DNA from 4 places in the Mesorhizobium sp. M1078 genome. Region 1 is predicted to be linked to each of the others. Evidence: riboswitches for the same ligand, from Rfam matches in the RefSeq annotation. Region 1 holds a riboswitch; each other region holds the start of a gene.
What was found. Region 1 has a riboswitch for cobalamin ahead of metE (5-methyltetrahydropteroyltriglutamate--homocysteine S-methyltransferase). Riboswitches for the same ligand answer to the same signal wherever they lie in the genome.
Positions count from the first base shown of each region.

Region 1 (5,371 bases):
TTCTGGGCCGCGAAGGCGAGCCACGACCTGATGTCGGCCTCGAGTTCCGTCTCCATGCGCAGGTCAATCGGCACATGCAGCATCGAGCAAGAAGGCGCGATTTCGACGCGGTCCAAGGGCCAGCCGGCGACGATCGGTTTGATGCGGTCGAGAATGGCGGGCAGGTTCGCACGCCAGACGTTGCGGCCATCGATCAAGCCGAGCGAGAGCACCAGATCCTTCGGAGCGAGCCGACCCACCGTTTCCAGCTGCTCGGGAGCGCGCACGAGATCAATATGCAGGCCGGCCAGGGGCAGAGAAACCGCGGTTTCGAGATTGTCTCCCAGCGACCCGAAATACGTAGCCAGCATGATCTTCAGCTCGGGCGCGGCTTTCGACAGCTGGCCATAGGCGAATTCGAACGCAGCTCGTTCGTTCGGGTTCAGATCGAGGACAAGCGCTGGCTCATCGATCTGCACCCAGTCGGCTCCCGACAGCTTCAGCCTCTGCAGGACTTGCTCGTAAACGGGCAGCAGCCGCGGTAGGAGCGCGATGGGACCGAACCCTTCGGCACGCGATTTCGCCAGCTTGAGGAAGGTGATGGGTCCAAGGATGACTGGGCGTGTGTGAATGCCGAGAGCTTTAGCCTCGAGGAAGTAATCGACCGGCTTCGATGACGAGAGGGCGAACGTCTGATCATCATCGAGTTCCGGCACAATGTAGTGGTAGTTGGTGTCAAACCACTTGGTCATTTCCATCGCGGTTACACCAGGTCCATGAGCCTCCTCCTGGTAACCAGCGTGTCCACAATCCTCCGTCTGACCCTGGTTGCCGCGCGCCATTGCGAAGTAGATGTCAAGTGGGACCTCGCCGCTATTCCAGCCGTAACGGGATGGAACGGCCCCGACCATGGCTGCGGTGTCGAGCACATGGTCGTAAAGCGAGAAGTCGTTCGACGGGATTTTCGACACGCCGCGATCGCGCTGCTCTTCCCAGCTAGCGGCACGGAGCGCCTTCGACGTCGTGAGAAGGTCGCCAGCGGACGATGTTCCGGACCAGTAGCTTTCAAGCGCGAATTTCAGTTCTCGCCGACGACCGAAGCGCGGCACGCCGAGCGTTGCTACAGGAATTTGCTGAGAGACAGTCATGTCATACCCCGATGGTTGGGGGCGTCGGTGACAAGGAAGGCGCTAGCAGGCCGGCACGCCGGTTGCAGCGGCCACCGAGACACCCCGCCCGTGGACGTAATTCGCCGTGGCAGGTCTCTGGCTCGCGGGGTCATAGCCTCTACCCGTCTTCCCGAGGGTATTCGCCTCAGTGACATGAGTGGATTGGCTCGCCGCTAACAGTTGCGGGGGCAGCGCCGGCATCGCACCGGCTTCCCTCTTAGCTCCGCTGCGGCAGCACCGTACGCGAGAACCACAACAGCAGACAATCACAGCAACCCTCTCTTTGTCAATGACGCATAATGAAATGTTTATGTCGTTATATGGTCGCGTTTTACGCCTTTGTCTAGCATTGTGAAATATTCAGTCTGCTGCCCGCATTCGGCATCGTGGGACGTGATCGCAAGTGAAGTCCGACGGACGCCGCGAGTTCTCCGTTACCTCAGGAACCTTACTGGCCTTCCCCAAGCTGAGCTTCTGGAAAATGCTGGTGACGATCTGGATGACGGTGAATGCTGTCATGGCAAGCACGCCTTGCACCGCTCCTCCAGCGAGCCTCACGGCAGCAGCATGGGTCAGTTCTCCGAAGCGAATGGCTGTCGCTATCAGCGAGCTTTGACACAGTTCCGCCACTGCGGTCATCGCGTCAGTAGGGCGGCTGGTTAGTTGCCCGCGCATCTACAGCAACCCAGCCCCTTCCGCCTCGCGGCGCAAATTCTGCCTTGGCCTGGGGCCGATCTGCTGGATCACCAGGCCGGCCGCCAGCGAGCCAAGGTCGCCGCAGGTCTTGAGGTTGCGGCCCTGCGTGTAGCCATGCAGGAAACCGGCGGCGTAGAGGTCGCCGGCGCCGGTGGTGTCGACCAACTCCTTGATGGCGGTCGCCTCGATGACCACGGTCTCGTCGCCGCGCACGATCACCGAGCCTTTTTCGGAACGGGTGACGGCGGCAATCTTGCAGTCCTTGCGGATCTGAGCCAGCGCCTCGTCGAAGGATTTTGTCTGGTAGAGCGACTTGATCTCGTGGCTGTTGGCAAAGACGATGTTGACAGTGCCCGAGCGCATCAGCTCGAGGAACTCGTCCCGGTAGCGGTCGACGCAGAACGAATCCGACAACGTCATCGACACTTCGCGTCCGGCCTCGTGTGCGAGCTTCGCCGTCTGCCGGATCGCCTCCTTGGCGCGCGGCGGATCCCACAGATAGCCCTCGAAATAGGTAACCTTGGCGCCGGATGCCTTGTCGGCCTCGACATCCTCAGGGCCAAGCTCGACGCAGGCGCCGAGATAGGTGTTCATCGAGCGCTCGCCGTCGGGCGTGACGAAGATCATAGAGCGCGCCGTCGGCGGCTCGCCCTTGAGCGGCCTGGTGTCGAAGGCGACACCCTGTGCATGGATATCGTGCGCATAGATTTCGCCCAGCGCATCGTTGGAGACCTTGCCGAAGAAGGCGGCGCGTCCGCCGAAGCTGGCTACGCCGGCCGCCGTGTTGCCGGCACTGCCGCCGGAGGCCTCGATCGCCGGGCCCATGCGGCTGTAGAGCAGTTCGGCGCGGCGCGTGTCGATCAGGTTCATCGCGCCCTTGATGATGCCGTTGATCTCGAGGAATGCCTCGTCGCACTGGGCGATGATGTCGACAATGGCATTGCCGATGCAAAGCACGTCATAATCCGGCATCAATGTCTCCGCCAAAAAAACCGAGCCGGCTTCTCGCCACGCCTGCCAGGCGCGGGTCTGCTCGGTGGAAATGGGCTTTCCGCTTGCCAATCCGTTCGCCGGCGGCTCTCACGGGGCGGCGAGTCCTGCCTCGCGACGCAATTCGTCCGCCCTGTCTGTCTTCTCCCAGGTGAAATCAGGCTCTTCACGGCCGAAATGGCCATAGGTCGCTGTATTGCGATATATAGGGCGTAAGAGATCAAGCATCTTGATAATGCCTTTCGGTCTGAGATCGAACAACTCAAGAATGAGGCGCTCGATCCTGCTTTCCTCAACCCTGGCTGTCCCGAACGTGTTGACCATGACGGAAACCGGACTGGCCACGCCGATTGCGTAAGCAAGCTGCACCTCGCACACGTCCGCAAGTCCGCTAGCGACGATGTTCTTTGCGACATAGCGGGCTGCATAGGCAGCCGAGCGGTCAACCTTGGACGGGTCCTTGCCCGAGAAGGCGCCGCCGCCATGACGACCCATCCCGCCATAGGAATCGACGATGATCTTGCGTCCAGTGAGACCGCAGTCGCCGCGCGGCCCGCCGACTACGAACCGCCCCGTCGGGTTAACCAGAATTCTGATGCCTTCCGTCTCCAGGTGGGTCGGCAGGACAGGCTTTATGATTTCCTCAATGACGCCCTCGCGGACAGTCTCTTGCGAGACCTGCTCGTCATGTTGCGTCGACACGACGATGGTATCCAGGGCGACCGGGCGCAACCCCTCATAGCGCACTGAGACTTGGGATTTCATGTCAGGACGCAACCAGCCAAGCTGTTGTGCCTTCCGGACATACGCCTGCCGTTTCGTCAAGCGATGAGCGAGCTGGATCGGCAAAGGCATCAGGGTATCGGTTTCGCGGCATGCGTAGCCGAACATGAGGCCCTGATCTCCCGCTCCCTGCTGGAGGTCTTGCCCTCTTCCCTCGTCAACGCCTTGGCTGATGTCGGGCGACTGCTCGGTGAGGGCATGAACGACGGAGCAACGCCGGCCGTCAAAGCCGACGGCCTCGTCGTCGTACCCAATGTCGAGAATCGTATCGCGCGCAACTTGGCTGTAATCCACCTGGGCATCGCTGGTGATCTCGCCAGCCAGAACGACTATCCCTGATTTTACCAACGCTTCACAGGCGACGCGCGCCTTGGGATCTGTGCGGAGGATGGCATCGAGGATGGCATCCGAGATGTTGTCGGCCAACTTATCCGGGTGCCCCGCGCCAACCGATTCGGAAGAGAACACGAACTGCCTAGCCATGAATACCTCGCTTCGGATGTTGGATGTGGTATGGGCATTTTGCTTGGCCCACCTTACTTGTCGGAGATGCCCGGGACCTCGAACGCAGCGCACAAGTCGGCAACGTCTCTTCGCACGCAGGCATGGAGATCTTCGTCGTCTGGCCGCTGGAGGACGGAGTCAATGAAGCCAGCAATTTGCACCATTTCCACATCGCGCATGCCCATTGACGTCACTGCTGGCGCCCCCAGGCGAATTCCGCTTGTGACCGCCGGATGCCGCGGGTCGCCAGGCACCATATTAAAGTTTGTGATGATTCCTGCCTTTGCTAGTCGCTCGGCATAGGCCTTGCCCGATAGTGGCCGATCGCGAAGATCAAGGATCAGCATGTGATTGTCCGTCCCCCCGGTAACCAGGTCATAACCTCGCTCAAGCAGTGCATGTGCCAGAGCCTTGGCATTCTTGACCGTCTGTTGGCCGTAGCTTCGGAAGGAGGGGTTCGCGGCTTCGTGCAAGGCAACCGCTAGCGCAGCGATGGCATTCATGTGAGGTCCGCCTTGCAGGTGAGGGAAGACCGCCCGGTCTATTCGTCTGGCGAGATTGTATTTGCTCTTTGTATGGTACAGGGCCTGATAGCGATCTTCGTTCCTTGACAAAATGAAGCCACCGCGGGGACCGCGGATCGACTTATGGGACGTGCTGCTGACCACGTCGCAATGGCCCACGGGATTCGGGTGCGCTCCCGCGGCAATCAGGCCGCTGATGTGCGCAATGTCGGCTACGAGATAGGAGTTCGCTTCCAGGGCAATTTCTGCCATTGCCGCGTAGTCAAAGACACGCGGGTAAGCAGTTCCGCCGACCCAGATGAGCCGCGGCCGTTCCCGCTTGGCTGTCTCGCGCAAGCGGTCATAGTCAATCTGCTGTGTCGTTTCATCCAACCCATAGGGGACGCGTTGATAGTCAGTACCGGAAAAGTTGATGGCCCAACCATGAGTCAGATGGCCCCCTTCCGGAAGGGGCAAGCCCATGACTTTGTCACCGGGACTCAAAAGCGCACGATAGACAGCCTGGTTGGCCGGCGAGCCGGAATAAGGCTGGACGTTGGCATGCTCGCTGCCAAATAGTGTTTTCAAGCGCTCAATGGCTAGCTTCTCAAGCTCATCAACGATCTCGTTTCCAGCGTAGTAGCGCGCGTCGGGGTACCCCTCGGCGTACTTGTTCGTGAAAATCGAGCCGTTCGCTTCCAGCACGGCCGAGGACGCAAAGTTCTCTGAGGCGATGAGCTTGAGGGT
Region 1 is NZ_JAMYMP010000031.1:7,898-13,268, forward strand. It holds gene metE (5-methyltetrahydropteroyltriglutamate--homocysteine S-methyltransferase) at 1-1,127, opposite strand, end outside; cobalamin riboswitch at 1,219-1,418, opposite strand; gene NKH38_RS26810 (adenosine kinase) at 1,824-2,816, opposite strand; gene metK (methionine adenosyltransferase) at 2,925-4,100, opposite strand; gene glyA (serine hydroxymethyltransferase) at 4,154-5,371, opposite strand, start outside.

Region 2 (5,371 bases), on a different contig from region 1:
GCCCACCCCCCTCTGTCCTGCCGGACATCTCCCCCGGAAGGGGGGAGATTGTGCTCTCATAAATGTTTTCGCCAATCGCAGACCTTGCGGAGATCTCCAAAGGAGCAGGAGAGGAGCCGCCTTTGGTGACGGCTGATCTCCCCCCTTGCGGGGGAGATGTCCGGCAGGACAGAGGGGGGTGTGAAGGAACGCCGACATCGGCCAAATCCAACTTGCCTACGACGCCGCGGCCTGGCTCGTAGTAGCCAGCTTTCGGCACGCTGACCGGCTCAGCCGCCGCCACATCGGACCCAGCCAACCCCGCTAGCCGCTGCATCAGTGCTGCCATATTCTCCGGTCCGCCCTCGCGGAAATAGCCAAGCAGGCCGTCCAACTCCTCGCGCGGCAGCGTCGAGGCTTCGATCAGCCTGAAATCCTCGTCGTGGCTTTCACCCGGCAGCAGTGCCAGCTTGATGCCGTTCGCACGGGCAGTCGCGGCAAGCTGGTCGCAGCCATAGCGCCACCAGTCGTAGCCGCCGAGGATGCGCACCAAAATCACCTTGGCGTGGCGGGCGACGCTGTCGATCCAGAGGTCCACGGACATGGGATGGCGCAGGTCGCGCAGCGCCGCCAGCCGCATCGACGGCAGGCGGACGGCATCGGCCTTCCAGGCCGCCGCGAGGCCGGCGAGGTCGCTGTCGGTGAAGGACAGCACCACGATATCCGCCGGCGTCTGCCCGAGATCGACGGGCTCGGCGAGATCGTCGAGCGAGGCGGAGGTCGTGGTGAGTATGTGCATCGCGGCTCGTGCCTGAGATCAGCCGGCGAGTATACGCTCGATCGCCGGGCGGTTCAGCCCCTTCAGGCCAATGACGACGAGACGCGAGCGGCGATCGTCTTCGGTCGTCCAGGCGCGGTCATAATAATGGTTGACGCGTCGGCCGACGGCCTGCAGCAAAAGCCGCATCGGCTTGCCGCCGACATCGACGAAGCCTTTCACGCGCAGAACATTCTCTTCCTCGGCCACCGTAGCGACGCGCCTGGCCAGTTCGTCCGGATTGGTGATCGAGGGGATGTCGACGATGAAGGTGTCGAAATCGTCATGCTCGTGGTCGAAGGCGCCGTCATGGTGCGACTTGCGGTTCTCGATGTCGTCTTCGACGGCGAGACCGAGGCCAAGCAGCACCGACGGGTCGACCTTGCCATGCGCGGTCGGCACGATTTTTACCGCGCGGGCGGAATGCTCATTGATGATGGTGTTGGCGCGGGCCGAACCGGCTGAATCCATCAAATCGCTCTTCGACAGGATGATCAAATCGGCGCAGGCGATCTGGTCTTCGAAGACTTCTTCGACGGGGTCGTCATGGTCGAGCGTCTCGTCCTGGACACGCTGCGCCTGAAGCGCGTCCATGTCGTTGGCGACGCGTCCCTCGGCCAGCGCCGGGCCGTCTACCACGGCGATGACACCGTCGACCGTCACCCGGCTCTTCACGCTCGGCCACTGGAACGCCTGGACCAGCGGCTTGGGCAGAGCGAGGCCCGAGGTCTCGATCAGGATGTGGTCGACCCTCGGCGTCAGTGCGAGGATTTTGTCGAGGGCGGGCACGAAATCGTCGGCGACTGTACAGCAGATGCAGCCATTGGCCAGTTCGACGATGTTTTCCTCGGGGCAAGTGTCGATGCCGCACCCTTTGAGAATCTCGCCGTCGATGCCGATGTCGCCGAACTCGTTGACGATGATGGCAATGCGCTTGCCCCCGGCGTTTTCCAGGAGATGGCGGACCAGCGTCGTCTTGCCGGCGCCGAGAAAGCCGGTGACGACGGTGCAGGGAACACGGGAGAGATTGCCGGTCGGGTTTGAAACGTTCATCGTCAGTCCTTCAGCATATCGAGGGGTGGGATGCGGGCAACGAGGCCGCGCTTGAGGCTATCGGGCCGGCCGCGCCACGGGATGAGACCGTCGGTCGAAGTCGCGAAGAGCTTTGCGCCGGTGACGAGATCGGCGCCGCTGGTTGCGGCCAGATCGCCGAAGACATAGCTCCAGCAGCCATCACGCAGGATCGCGGCGCTGAGGCGGCGCTTGCAATTGCCGAGACATTCGGCGGTGCGGACGCGGATGTTGTCATCGGCTGCGGCGAGGCGCGTGTCGTCGGCCAGCAGTTCGCCGGCGCGGGGGTGAGCGTCTGAGCCGGTTTCATCGCGGCATGAGGCGCAGACGATGACGGTCACGCCAGCCAACGCGTCGCTATTGGCAGACGAAACATCCGCTGTGCCAGCCGAAAAACTGCTGTTCTGGTCCAAAAACCGTGCTCCTTGCCCGGAAACCCGCCAGGCGATCGGATACTTTGTCTCAGACGGCAGGTCTCCTGGCTCGCGGGTCATCGCCTTGGTTAGCCGCCTTCCCGGTGTTACCCAGTGGCTTTCGGCCTTGGCTCTTCGCTTACAGTTGCGGGGACAGCCGCGGATTTGGGATTTTCGTCCCGCACCGCATTCCCTCTTGGCCCTTGCCGTTGCGGGCAGGGGACCGTCTGGAGCGGATTTAGGCTGTTGCGGGGAGTTGTGTCAACGCACTGCTACGACATGGCGATGTCGACCAGGGGTTTCCCCAGATTGCCGGCCGGCGCCACTTCGATGCGCTCAAGGCCAAGCCAGCCCTGCATCTGCTTCAATTCCTCGAACAGCTCTGCGGCAGTTTCCGGCGGTGCGCCTGCTTCGGCGTAGGCGGCGTGGACGCGTAAGACACTCGCAGGCCGGTCGGCCTTGAGATCGACGCGGGCGACGATCCGGTCGCCGAGCAGGAAGGGCAGCACGTAGTAGCCATATTGGCGCTTTTCGGCCGGCGTGTAGATCTCGATGCGGTAGTGGAAATCGAACAGGCGCTCGGTGCGCGAGCGCTCGAAGACCACCGGATCGAAGGGCGCCAGTAGCGCGCGGGCCTCGATCTTTCGCGGCAGACGGGCGTCCTTATAGAGGTAAGCCGGCTTGTCCCAGCCTTCGACGCGCACCGGCAGCAGTTCGCCCAACTCGACCAGTTCCTCCAGCCGGCCCTTCATATCGGCCGGCGACAGGCGGAAATAGTCGCGCAGGTGACCCGACGTCGCGATGCCGTGGGCGCGGGCGGAAATGCGCAGCAATTCGCGGTGCGCGTCCTCGGCCGCCGGCACCGGCAGGTCGAGGATCGCCTGCGGCAGCACGCGCTCGGGCAGGTCGTAGAAACGCTCGAAGCCACGGCGGTGCGCCGTGGTGATGCGTCCGGCCCAGAAGAGCCATTCGAAGGCGTGCTTGGCGTGGCTCCAGCCCCACCAGCCGCCCGAACCTTTCTGGCCCTCCAGTGCCGAAGCGGCAATCGGGCCGCGCTCGGCGACCGCGCGGTAGATCTCTTCGATATAGGCGGCGTGCTCGCGGCCCCATTTGGCGAGGCCCAGATACATTTCGTCGCCGCTTTCAGCGCGCTGCATGCGCCAGCGCATCAGTGGGTAGGTCTCGACCGGCAGGAACGAGGCCTCATGCGCCCAGTACTCGAACACGGTGCGCTTGCGGGTGATTGCGGCATTGTCGAGCAGGGTGAGCGGGTAGGGGCCAAGGCGCGAATAGAGCGGCATATAGTGGGCGCGCACCACGGCGCTGACGGAATCGATCTGCAGCAGGCCGGTGCGCGACAGCACGCGGGCGAGGTGGCGGCGATCGGGCGTGCCGACCGGGCGGGGATCGAGAAATCCTTGCGCGGCGAGCGCGATGCGCCTGGCCGTCGGGAGTGAGATATTGTCCTTCGTCAAAGTGTCTTGCCTCGAACCATTTTTCCCGACTTTAGCCGGCGATTCCGGTCATGCTAGCAGGCAAATGGCGGGAGATGTGTCAGGAGACAAAAGTGGAGTGAAAGATGAAGGAAATCAAACAGGAGGAGATCGGACCAGTTTTTCCCGGCCTGCCGTCCAGCACTGTCTTTTGAACAAGGTTTGACTTGCTTCGCTGAAAGCCCTGCGCTAACCCTCGCCGCGTTGCAGCAAAGGCACCTAAAACGGTTCAGCGGTTAAACTGTCGCGCTTCCGCATTAGGGTTGGTTGCTGTAATCAAAGTGGATTGGCCGCCAACGGAAAGCCGAGCATGAACGTACTCCTCAGTTCATACCTGCCCATCGTCCTCTTCATCGCCGTGGCCGCAGTTGTAGGCTTGGCGCTTATCATCGCGCCGTTCCTGGTGGCTTATCGCAATCCCGATCCGGAGAAGCTTTCCGCCTACGAGTGCGGGTTCAACTCGTTCGACGATGCCCGGATGAAATTCGACATCCGCTTCTACCTGGTGTCGATCCTGTTCATCATCTTCGATCTGGAAGTGGCCTTCCTGTTTCCGTGGGCGGTGTCGTTCTCGAAGATCGGCATGCTCGGTTTCTGGTCGATGATGGTGTTTTTGGCGGTGCTGACCATCGGCTTTGCCTATGAATGGAAAAAAGGAGCGCTGGAATGGGATTGAACGACAGTTCCGGAACGCTCGTCGCGCCGAAGCCCAAAGGCCTGATCGACCCCAATACCGGACGTCCGGTCGGTTCCGACGATCCGTTCTTCCTCGAGATCAACAATGAACTGGCCGACAAGGGTTTTCTGGTCACCTCGACCGAGGCGCTGATCACCTGGGCACGCAGCGGCTCGCTGATGTTCATGACCTTCGGTCTCGCCTGCTGTGCCGTCGAGATGATCCACACCTCGATGCCGCGCTATGATTCTGAAAGGTTTGGCGTGGCTCCTCGCGCGTCGCCGCGCCAGTCCGACATCATGATCGTGGCGGGAACGCTGACCAACAAGATGGCCCCGGCTTTGCGCAAGGTCTACGACCAGATGCCGGAGCCGCGCTACGTCATCTCGATGGGCTCCTGCGCCAATGGCGGCGGCTATTATCACTATTCCTATTCGGTGGTGCGCGGCTGCGACCGCATCGTGCCGGTCGACATCTATGTGCCCGGCTGCCCGCCAAGCGCCGAAGCGCTGCTCTACGGCATTCTTCTCCTGCAGAAGAAGATCCGCCGCACCGGCACGATCGAACGGTAGACCCATGGCCGCATCCCTGAGCGAACTGTCGACCTATCTCGGCGAAAAGCTGCCGGGCCGCGTCACCGATGCAGTGCTTGCCTATGGCGAACTGACGATCTCGGTTGCTACAGACAATCTGATCGAGGTGACAAGCTTCCTGCGTGACGATTCGGGCTGCCAGTTCATTTCGATCATCGATATCTGCGGCGCCGACTACCCGTCGCGCGTCAAGCGTTTCGATGTCGTCTATCATCTGCTGTCGCCGAAGCAGAATTTGCGCATCCGCATCAAGGTGCAGGCCGACGAAGAGACGCTGGTGCCGTCGCTCACCGCTGTCTATCCCGGCGCCGACTGGTATGAGCGCGAAG
Region 2 is NZ_JAMYMP010000004.1:29,750-35,120, forward strand. It holds gene cobN (cobaltochelatase subunit CobN) at 1-778, opposite strand, end outside; gene cobW (cobalamin biosynthesis protein CobW) at 797-1,849, opposite strand; gene NKH38_RS07895 (DUF1636 family protein) at 1,852-2,280, opposite strand; cobalamin riboswitch at 2,319-2,523, opposite strand; gene NKH38_RS07900 (winged helix-turn-helix domain-containing protein) at 2,553-3,755, opposite strand; gene NKH38_RS07905 (NADH-quinone oxidoreductase subunit A) at 4,084-4,449, shown strand; gene NKH38_RS07910 (NuoB/complex I 20 kDa subunit family protein) at 4,440-5,021, shown strand; gene NKH38_RS07915 (NADH-quinone oxidoreductase subunit C) at 5,026-5,371, shown strand, end outside.
Region 2: another riboswitch for cobalamin. It lies ahead of NKH38_RS07895 (DUF1636 family protein); the one in region 1 lies ahead of metE (5-methyltetrahydropteroyltriglutamate--homocysteine S-methyltransferase).

Region 3 (5,371 bases), on a different contig from region 1:
GCCTTTGGCCGAATTCGCTTTTTGCCGGGAAGGGGTCGGTTTCCTGTTACCGGCGGAGGAAGCGCCAGCGCAGATTTGGGCTGCGAGTCTGATTTGGGGATCAAATGTCCACCCATGTGCGCCATCCGATCTGGCTTCCGGCCCTGCGTCCGGCGGATGCCCGCACCTTTGCCTCGCTCTATGCGGTCGAATCCTTCGCCCGCGCCACGGTATCGAGCGTCATCCCGATCCAGGCCTATGAGATTCTGCACAACGAGCAGATCGTCTCGATCCTATACACCATCGTGGCGCTGCTCGGCCTGTCGGTGACCTTGTTCATGCCGATCTTGATCCGCAGGTTTGCCCGGCGCTGGGTCTATACCGCCGGCGCCTGCCTGCTGGCGATGGGCTCGCTGTTCTTCGTCACCCACACGCTTGCCGGGCAACTGGCAGGCATGCTGTGCCGCGTCATGGGGGCGAGCGCGCTGTCGATCACGCTCAACCTCTACATCATGGATCACATCCGCAAGACCGATTTCATGCAGGCCGAATCGCTGCGCATGGCGTGGTCGATGCTGGCTTGGACCGGCGGGCCGACACTCGGCATCTTCCTCTACACACGCTACGGCATCTATGCCGCGCATGGCGCGGTCGCGGTGTTGGCGTTGGCCTTGCTGGCGCTGTTCTGGACCTACAGGCTGGGCGACAACCGGTCGATCCGGCCGGGCAAGACACGGCCGGCCAATCCGCTGGTCAATATCGGCCGCTTCGTAGCACAACCCAGGCTTAGGCTGGCCTGGCTGATCGCCTTCGGCCGCTCCTGCTTCTGGACGACGTTCTTCGTCTACGGGCCGCTGTTCATGGTGATTACCGGCGAGGGCAAGCTTGCCGGCGGCCTGCTGATTTCGGCCGGCAATGCGCTGTTGTTCATGGCGATCTTCTGGGGCAAAGCGGGAAAACGCTTCGGCGGCCGGCGCACCATGACCTTCGCCTATTTCGCGATGTCGGCGACGCTGCTTGCGGCGGGCGCGGTCGGCACTACCGCGCCGCTGCTTACGGGCTTTTTCCTGCTCTGCGGCGCCTTCTTCACCATCGCGCTCGATGCACTGGGCTCGACCGCCTTCATGCGCTCGGTGCGGTCCTATGAGCGGGCGCAGATGGCCGCGGTCTACCGCACCTATCTCGACTTTTCCGAGCTGACGCCGCCGCTGGTTTATTCGGTGGTGCTGGCGTTTTTCGGCCTCGGCTCGGTGTTCGTGACGCTGGGCATTCTGGCCGCGGTTTGCGGCTTTATCACCTGGCGCTATCTGCCGAAGTCGCTTTGATCAGGAGGCCGCATGCCGCTCGCGCACCCAGTTGTGGAAGCGATGCAGATCATACTCCTCCTGCATCAGCACGCCGGCCGCGTGACGCATGGAGCGCAGGCCTTCCTGGTTGATCTCGCAGATCGCGGCATCCTCCTCCAGCACCTGGGTGCCGAAGGCGACGACATTGTCGATGTCCGTCTCAGCCAGCGCCTCGGGCGCGAACAGCCATTCGGCGGTGAGTTCGGTCTGTTCGGGACCGAGCGGCATCAGTCGCACCGTCCTGACATAATCGACATGGCCGACGATGAACATCGAGGGCAGGCTGGTGGCATAGGTCTGTCCGGCCGCACGCTCGGCTGGCGTCAGGCCCGGGAAGACCGGGCCATGGGCATGTCCGTCGCGCGACCAGGTCTCGGCGCCGGCGCGCAGGCCACCCGAAAACTCCGGTGCGTCATTGTCGGCATGGCGGACCCAGTCGGGGTCGTCGTGCCGGCTCATCAGGCCGCGGCCGTATATCGGCACCAGCCGAGACAGGTCCTTGTGGACGCCTGGGCAATGCAGGCACTCGTTGAAGTTCTCCCAGAAGATTTTCCAGTTGCAGTTCATCACCTTGCGCAGGACATGGCCTGATACCAGCGTTTCCAGCGGCCAGTTGGCGAGGTCGCCGGATGCGGGATCGAAGGAGGTCTCGGCGGAGCCGGCCGTCGCCTGCTGAAGGTTCACAAAGACAAAGCCGCGCCACACCGACAGCGCCACCCGGTAGAGCGGATGATCTGCCTTGTCGAAACCATCTGGCAGCGATTTCGAGGGAACGCGCACGAGATCGCCGCGCAGCGAGTAGGACCAGGCATGGTAGGGGCAAGTGATGAGCCGCGCTTTCAGCCGGCCCTCGCTTTCCTGGCAAAGCTGCGAGCCGCGATGCCGGCAGGTGTTGTGGAAGGCGCGCAACTCGCCGGTGTCGTCGCGCAGCACGACGATTTCCTGCGTGCCGACGCGGAATGTCCTGAATGCCAAAGGCTGGGCAAGATCGGCCTCGCGGCAGACGAGCAGCCAGCTTTTGTACCAGATGGCCTCGAGATCGCGCTGGTAAGCCTCGCTATCCCAATAGGCCGATGACGGTAGCGTCGGTTCGGCCCGGCTCAGGCCGTTATAGGGGTCGCGCTCGCTCGGGTTGGGATGCATGGCTGGCTTCCTATGAAGCGTCAGCCGACACCCCGGCAAATCGTTTGTCAATCAGAGTGCCGCATTGCCGGTTGCAGGCGCGGCGCATAATCATGTCGTGGACATGGGACATTCGGAATTGGGGGGATTCGGACGTGGCCGCACGACAGATGTCGCTTACGCCGGAGCTGGTCGCGCGCTGCTGGCGCGAGATCAGGGACCCCGGGCCTGATCCGGACGCGATGCATCTCGATGAAGCCGACTATGACGCGCTTCTGGATGAATTGCAGGTCGAACTCCCGGATAGCGAACCGCTATGGCTGTTCGGCTATGGATCGCTGATCTGGAAACCGGAAATAGATTATGTCGAGGACCGCGTTGCGCTGGCGCGCGGCTGGCATCGGTCCTTTTGCATGAACATGACGCGCTGGCGCGGCACCAAGGTCAGCCCCGGCCTGATGATGGCGCTGGACCGTGGCGGACAATGCAAGGGCGTCGCCTTTCGGCTGACCGACAATAACCGGCGCGAGCAGTTGGGCCGGCTTTTCCGGCGCGAAGTCACGCTGAAGCCGACAAGCTACCGGCCGCGCATGCTGAAGCTTGCAAGCGAGGCCGGACCGCTCAGGGCATTGGCCTTCGTGATCAACCGCAACGGCCTGACCTATTCAGGACCGCTCGACGAGGGCAAGGTCGTCGAAAGGCTGGCAACGTCCTGCGGGCACTGGGGGTCGGGCGCCGACTATCTCTACAACACGGTGAAAAACCTTGAAGAGCGCGGCATTCACGATCGCCATCTGTGGCGGCTGCAGCGGCTGGTTGCCGAGCGGATCACCGCGTTGAACCCGTAACGCCGCATGGCGCATTCGCGCTGTTGGCCGGCGGAATTTGGTTTGCCGGATGCGACCGTTTCAGCCTATAGTCATGCATGTCGTCGGTTCCGTTAGGGACCAAGAGGGAATGCGGTGAGGGCTGACTTGTTGCCCAATGCCGTGGCTGCCCCCGCAACTGTGTGCGGTAGTCCTCTCCAAGCCACTGGGGATTTTTTCTTCGGGAAGGTGGGGAAGGGCGCTGATCCGCGAGCCAGGAGACCTGCCGGCGACAGGGAACTGACTTCGATGCCCTCGGGTGGAGGGCGAAAGGACAAGATATGAATACCGCTTCCGTCTCCCTCGGCGCTTCCGTCTCCTCGCAGTCGCGCTTCATGCAGCTCGTGCTTAGCGCGTTTCTGGGCATTTTCGTCGTCGGCGTTGTCGGTTTCTCGCATATCGATGCGGTCCACAATGCGGCGCACGACTATCGCCATTCGATGGCGTTTCCCTGCCACTGACGAGGATCTGACATCATGAACCTGTTTCGCAACGTCGTGTTCATCGCGGCGATCGCAGGGCTCGTGGCGGGTGTCGCTCTCGCCTGCATGCAGGCCTACGCCACCGTGCCGCTGATCCTCAAGGCGGAGGTCTACGAAAAGGCTGGTGGCGGCCATGAGCATCAGCATGCCGCGGCGCCCGCCGCCAACGCTGCGGACACCGATGCCATGAGCACCGCCGCGCCGGCGGAAAATGCGGTGAGCAGCGCAGCACCGGCTGAAGCAGCCGCGCCGGCGGAGGACGAAGGCTGGGCGCCGGCCGACGGCTTCGAGCGTTTCGCCTTCAGTGTCGTCGCCAATATCGTCACCGGCATCGGCTTCGCGCTGGTCCTGGTGGCGGTTTCCGAGTTCGCCGGCGGCATCGGCAGCTGGCGCCAGGGCGTGTTCTGGGGCTTGGCCGGCTTTGCCGTGTTCACGCTGGCGCCGGGCCTCGGCCTGCCGCCGGAACTGCCGGCAATGCAGGCGGCCGATCTCATGCAGCGCCAGATCTGGTGGTGGGCAACGGTGATGACAACGGCGATCGGTCTTGCCCTTATCACCTTCCGCACGTCGGCGCCCCTGACTGTGCTCGCCGTCGTCCTGATCGTCGCCCCGCATATTGTCGGCGCGCCGCAGCCTGACAGTTTCGTAACGCCGATCCCGGAGGGCCTGCATCATCAGTTCGTGGTGGCGGTGACGCTGACCAATCTGGTGTTCTGGCTGGTGCTCGGCGCAGTTGTCGGTGTAGTGCGCGCGCGCTTCGCCGGCACCGCGACCAGCCTGCGCGACAGCTTTGCCTGATCGCAGTTTGACCTTCATCATCGGCGGTGCGCGCTCCGGCAAGAGCGCGCATGCCGAAACTTTGGCGACGGCGTTGCTGCCGCCATGGGCTTATATCGCCACCGCGCTAGCCTATGACGGCGAAATGCGCGAGCGCATCGCGCAGCACCGCTCGCGCCGTGGCGAGGGGTGGGCGACCATCGACGCCCCGCTTGATCTTGCCGGTGCGCTCGAGGCATTGCCGGACAACCAGCCGGTGCTTGTCGACTGCCTGACGCTGTGGCTGACCAATCATATGCTGGCCGATCATGATCTGGAGGGGGAGTGCCGGCGGCTGGCCGATGTGCTTTCGCGGCCGCGCGGACCGTGGTTCGTGGTCTCCAACGAAGTCGGACAAGGCATCGTGCCCGACAATGCGCTGGCACGCCGGTTCCGCGATGCCGCCGGCCGGCTCAACCAGCAGATCGCGGTCGTAGCTGATATGGTGCTTCTGATGGTGGCGGGGCTGCCGCTCAAGGTGAAATGAGATGACCGATATCGACACAAAAGACGAAGAGCGCCATCGCGCCAAGATGGCCAAGCGCAAGGCGGTGCAGGACGCCGAGGTCGCGGAAAAGACGGTCGAGAAGGGGCTGCTGATCGTCAACACCGGACCCGGCAAGGGCAAGACCACGGCTGCCTTCGGGCTGGCGCTGCGCATGCTCGGCTATGGCAAGCGCGTCGGAATCGTCCAGTTCATCAAGGGCAAATGGCACACCGGCGAGAAGGATGCCTTCGCGGCGTTTGGCGACCGCGTCGT
Region 3 is NZ_JAMYMP010000004.1:73,058-78,428, forward strand. It holds gene NKH38_RS08105 (MFS transporter) at 105-1,304, shown strand; gene NKH38_RS08110 (aromatic ring-hydroxylating oxygenase subunit alpha) at 1,305-2,468, opposite strand; gene NKH38_RS08115 (gamma-glutamylcyclotransferase) at 2,603-3,295, shown strand; cobalamin riboswitch at 3,363-3,558, shown strand; gene NKH38_RS08120 (CbtB domain-containing protein) at 3,595-3,774, shown strand; gene NKH38_RS08125 (CbtA family protein) at 3,790-4,593, shown strand; gene cobU (bifunctional adenosylcobinamide kinase/adenosylcobinamide-phosphate guanylyltransferase) at 4,586-5,098, shown strand; gene cobO (cob(I)yrinic acid a,c-diamide adenosyltransferase) at 5,100-5,371, shown strand, end outside.
Region 3: another riboswitch for cobalamin. It lies ahead of NKH38_RS08120 (CbtB domain-containing protein); the one in region 1 lies ahead of metE (5-methyltetrahydropteroyltriglutamate--homocysteine S-methyltransferase).

Region 4 (5,371 bases), on a different contig from region 1:
CGAGAAGCGGATCGGCGTCACGGCTTCGACAGGTGCAGCGATGCCGTCCTCGACCGGGGAGGCAAACGGCGCCGGAATTTCCTCCACCACAGGCGCGGCAAAGCTCTCCTGATGGTATTTCGTCATGTCGAAGCCGGCGGCATCCAGCATGCCGCGCACGGCGCGCATGAACGGATCGGGGCCGCAGCAGAAGATTTCGCGCTCGCGGAAATCCGGAGCCAGCAAGGGCAGCCGGATCGCGTCGATGCGCCCCATATGACCGTACCAGCCCTCGCGGCTGGAACGTTCCTCGATCATGAAGCCGAGCGACAGGCCGGGCATATGGCCGCCGAGCAGTTCGAGTTCCTTGCGGAAGATGATCTCTTCGGCACGCCGCGCGCAGTTGACGAAACCGACATCGGTCCATGGCGCGCAGTCGTTCAGCCAGCGCAGCATCGACATCATCGGCGTCACGCCGGAGCCGGCGGAAATGAACAGGTATTTGGCCGCCGGGTGGCTGTGCAACGAGAAGTCGCCGGCCGGTCCGTAGGCCTTGACATGCGAACCGGGCACCAGATGGTCGAACATCCAGCGCGTGCCGATGCTGCCCGGTTGCGCCTTCACTGTCACCGCGATCGAAAACGGCCGCGATGGCGACGACGACAGCGTATAGGTGCGCATCAGCGGCCCGTCCGGTGTCGGCAGTTCCAGCGTCAGGAACTGGCCCGGCTTGTAGCGGAACCAGGTCTGGTTGTCGGAGCGGAAGGTGAAGGTCTTGACGTCAGGCGCCTCGTCGCTGACGCCGATCACTTCCAGCACCTGCAGCCTATCGTTCCAGGGCGCCATCTGGTCGAGATGGCGATAGAGCCCAAGATCCGTCATCGCATTCATCCTCCGGTCCTTCTTCGCCTGCTCCAGCTCACGCGACGCTGCGCAGCGCCGGCCTGCCACCTTCGGCAAGGCGCGGGCCGATGAAGGCCGCGTACCATTCGACGAACTGGATCACGCCGCCCTCGTGCAGCTCCGAATAGGGGCCGGGCTCATAGGCCGGAGACAGGATGCCGAAGGCGTTTTCCTCGACGATGCGGCGGTCCTGGTCGTTGGTCTCGGTCCAGACATGGGTGAGCTCCTCAAGGTTGTAGTCGACCCCCTCGACCGCATCCTTGTGCACCAGCCACTTGGTCGTCACCGCGGTTTCGGTGGCGCTGATCGGCAGCACCCGGAAGGTGACCGCATGGTCGATCAGTATGTGGTTCCAAGTCGTCGGATAGTGGTAGTGCATCAAGGTGCCGATGCGGTCGGCGGCAAGAGTGTCGGACAGGTTCTTCGTCACCGCGCGCTTTCCGGACATCGTGTAGCTGACGGCATCGCGCAGCAGCGGCGCGCGGGTGGCGCGGTATTGCCCGGCCGGATCGATGCGGAACTTGCTCGGCAGGCCCGCCGCCTCGCATTTCGCCCAGTGCGCCAGCATCTCCGGATCGCTGTCGGCGCCCTGCACGCCGGTCACCGTCGGCGCTTCGGGGAATGTCTTGCACAGCTCTGGATGATTGCCGGCGCAGTGATAGCATTCGCGGTTGTTTTCCCAGACCAGCTTCCAGTTGCCCTTCTCGATGATGGTGCTCTCGAAGGCGACCTTGGCTTCATTCAGCCGGTGCGGCTTGAGGTAGGGCTCTATCATGGCGCGCATCGGCGCAAAGTCGGCAGGTTCTTTCGCCAGGCAGATGAAGATGTAGCCGCCGACGCTCTCGCAGGCGACGGGCTTCAGGCCGAACTGGCTCTTGTCGAAACCGTCGGCCATCTGGCGGGCAAACAGCAGCCGGCCGTCAAGCTCGTAGGTCCACTGGTGATAGGGGCAGACAAGCTTTGCCGCCATGCCCTTCTCAGTGTTGCAGACACGGCTGCCGCGATGGCGGCAGGAATTGTGAAAGGCGTTGATGTTGCCCTTCTGGTCGCGGACCAGCACCACCGGATAATCGCCGATCTGCACGGTGATATAGCTGCCGGGCTTCGGCAGTTCGCAATCATGGCCGATGAACAGCCAGTCGCGATACCAGATGAGCTCCATGTCGAGCTTGAAATAGTCCGGGTCGGTGTAGAAGGGCTGTTCCAGCGAAAAGCCTTGCTTGCGGCCGTTCAGGAGCCTCAGCATGTCGTTGCGCGTATCCATAGTTCTGTCCTCGTGGTTTAAGGACTGAACTTGGTGGTGATGGAGGAAGGATCGGACGCAGGCCGGCGTGGCTCCGGACATGCACTATCCACCTCTTGACCGCCCACCGCGATCAGTCGAGTCTAGGCATCTCGGGCTGGTTTCCGGGCTCTGGAGTTGTCCTTGCGGACCATCGCGACACCTTCCCAGGCTCTTGCCCAGTGGTCTCCCGTTGCGACTTGAACTCCACCACCGTTGCGGGGGCAGCGCCGGATTCTGACCGGCTTCCCAATTCTCCGCTGCGTCGTCACGAAGCGGCACCTGAGATGCGATCATCTAATCACGGCAGCGATCGCGACGTCGGCATGAAAGCGACATCATATCCATGCGGCGCGACACGCGCGGCATACGCCCCCCGCCGCCGGTCAAAGAGCTGAGACGTTTCTTGCGAGGCCATCATCGCCGTTTCGAATCGCTGCGGATCCAGTTCGATCGGGGGCAAAAAGGGCTCAACGGTATCGAAAAGTTACTATTAGCAATCTCTAATCGAACCGAACGGTTCGTTTCTGTTGACAATGCGTGCAGGACGGTGTGAACGACGGCCCGGAAACCGACACCGGAGCGAACCACTCGGTTCGGCATAAGCGACTGAAAACAATGCGACAAATGACCATAGAGGAACTTTCTGGCACAATTTCAAGGTGCAGGACCGTGGTCCACATGGAACAACTTCGTGATTGGAAACCAGCCTATGGCTTTCCCACATCGGGGCTGTCCGAACGACGCGAATTCCTCCCAAGACACGCCGCTAGACGGACAGACAAACTGGAGTCCTAAAAATGAAAAAGATCATCTTCACTGCCGCAGCCGTTTTGGCGATCACCGGCAGCGCCTTCGCCGGTAGCGACAATTACGGTTCCAATGGTGCGAACCAGCCAGCCGTCTCGGTCGACAGCTCGTATACGGCTTCCATTCAGAAGCCGGCGCACGCTGACAAGCAGCCTGTCGTTCAGGGCGCCGACCGCGACCTCTACGGCAATCGCTGATCCCGACCAAAGAAGGGCAGCTATCCCGCCCTTCTTGGGATCTCAAAAAATTCAGGAGTATTGAAATGAAAAAGATCATCCTTGCTGCCGCCGCCGTTTTGGCCATCTCCGGCAGCGCTTTCGCCGGCAGCGACAACTACGGTTCGAACGGCGCCAACCAGCCTGCGATTACGTCGACCGATAGTGGCCATACGGCTTCGGTTGAGAAGTCGGCTCCAGCCGAGCAGGCGCCTGCCCACGGTGCCGACCGTAACCTTTTCGGCCGCTAAAAGCCGGTTTCCAGCACGTGGCGGGCTTATCTGCTGCAGCTGGCGGCATCAGAAAAATTCAGGAGACTAAAATGAAGAAGATCGTTCTTGCCACCGCAGCCGTTCTGGCTGTTTCGAGCGCTGCCTTTGCCGGCAGCGACAATTATGGCTCCGAAGGCGCCAACCAGCCGGCCGCTGCCGTCGACACCACCCGCACTTCGTCGACCGGCACCAACTCGGCGGTCTACAAGCTGCTGAACTCGTCGAACGACCAACAGAAGTTCGTTCCTCAGAGCAGCGACAGGGATCGGTTCGGCAACAACTAACAGCCGAAGCTTAAAAAAAGAGCGGCGGGCCTGGCCCGCCGCTCTTTTTTCATGCCTGTACGACGCAGCTATCTCAAGCCGCCTTCACTTCCACCGGCTTGAGCGAGAAGGAGTGCCCATCGGCGTCGAAGATGTGCAGGTCCCCGGCATCCGCGGTCAGTCGCAGCTTTGCCCCGCGCTTGACCTCGACATTGCCGGGCAGCTTGGTCACCAACGGCAGGTCAGCGCGGCCGATATCGACATAGACAAGCTGCACCTCGCCGAGTTGCTCGACATAGTCCACCACGCCCTCGAAAAGATATTCCGCGCCGGTGGCGGCCGACAGATCCTCCGGCCGCACGCCGAAGCTGACTGCCGCACCCTTTGCTGACGCCGGCGTTGCGATCGGCACCGTTGCCTTGCGGCCGCCGACATGGCTGACGATTGTCGGGTTGCCCGTCCTGTCGATTGTCGCCGGCAGGATGTTCATGGCCGGCGAGCCGATGAACTGGGCAACGAACAGATTGCCGGGCTTCTTGTAGAGGTCCATCGGCGTGCCGACCTGCTCGATATGGCCATCCTTCAGCACGACGATGCGGTCGGCGAGCGTCATCGCTTCGACCTGATCGTGGGTGACGTAGATCATGGTCGTGGCAGGCATCGATTCCTTGAGCTTGGCGATCTCGATGCGGGTCGCGACGCGCAGCGCCGCGTCGAGATTCGACAGCGGCTCGTCGAACAGGAACACTTTCGGATTGCGCACGATGGCGCGACCGATGGCGACACGCTGGCGCTGGCCGCCCGACATCGCCTTGGGCAGGCGGTCGAGATATTTGGTCAGCTGCAGGATTTCGGCGGCCTGCCGCACCCGCTTGTCGATCTCGGCCTTGCTTTCCTTGCCGATCTTCATCGAGAAGGCCATGTTGTCGTAGACGGTCATGTGCGGATAGAGCGCATAGGACTGGAACACCATGGCAATGCCGCGCTTGGAAGGCGGCACGTCGTTCACCACCTCGCCGGCGATCTTCAGCTCGCCGGAGGTGATCTCCTCAAGCCCGGCGATGGACCGCAGCAAGGTCGACTTGCCGCAACCCGACGGGCCGACGAAGACGATGAACTCGCCCGACTTTATGTCGAGGTCGATGCCGTGGAGAATGTGCAGATTGCCGTATGATTTCTTCACCTGTCTCAGCGTGACATCGGCCATAATTTCCTCCCAGTGATTTCCCTAGAGAACCTGGATTTCCTCAAAAAATCCAGTTTCGTCAAAAACTCAGTCGATGCGCCCGAACCAGGCGCCGTAGCCGCCGAGGCGGATGGAACCTGTGCCGGATTGTCCCGAAAAACCGTGCCCGGCCAATGGCAGCAACGCCTGACCACCGAGATCGACCTCGGCCGGCTTGCTGGCCAGATTGAAGACGCAGACGATCTGCTCATTGCCCTCACGGCGGGTGAAGGCGACGGTGTCGCCCTCGCTTTCGATGAACTCGATGTCGCCTTTGGCCAGGGCCGGATGCTGGCGGCGGAAACCGAGAAAGCGCCGGTAGTGCTCGAGCAGCGAGGCCGCGTCGCCCTGCTGAACATTGACCGCTTGCGACAAGTGCTTGCCCGGCACCGGCAGCCAGGGCTTGGCCGTCGAAAAGCCGG
Region 4 is NZ_JAMYMP010000015.1:132,611-137,981, forward strand. It holds gene NKH38_RS20465 (FAD-binding oxidoreductase) at 1-861, opposite strand, end outside; gene NKH38_RS20470 (aromatic ring-hydroxylating oxygenase subunit alpha) at 899-2,146, opposite strand; cobalamin riboswitch at 2,264-2,465, opposite strand; gene NKH38_RS20475 (DUF680 domain-containing protein) at 2,965-3,171, shown strand; gene NKH38_RS20480 (DUF680 domain-containing protein) at 3,237-3,440, shown strand; gene NKH38_RS20485 (DUF680 domain-containing protein) at 3,512-3,745, shown strand; gene NKH38_RS20490 (ABC transporter ATP-binding protein) at 3,819-4,931, opposite strand; gene bglA (beta-galactosidase BglA) at 4,998-5,371, opposite strand, start outside.
Region 4: another riboswitch for cobalamin. It lies ahead of NKH38_RS20470 (aromatic ring-hydroxylating oxygenase subunit alpha); the one in region 1 lies ahead of metE (5-methyltetrahydropteroyltriglutamate--homocysteine S-methyltransferase).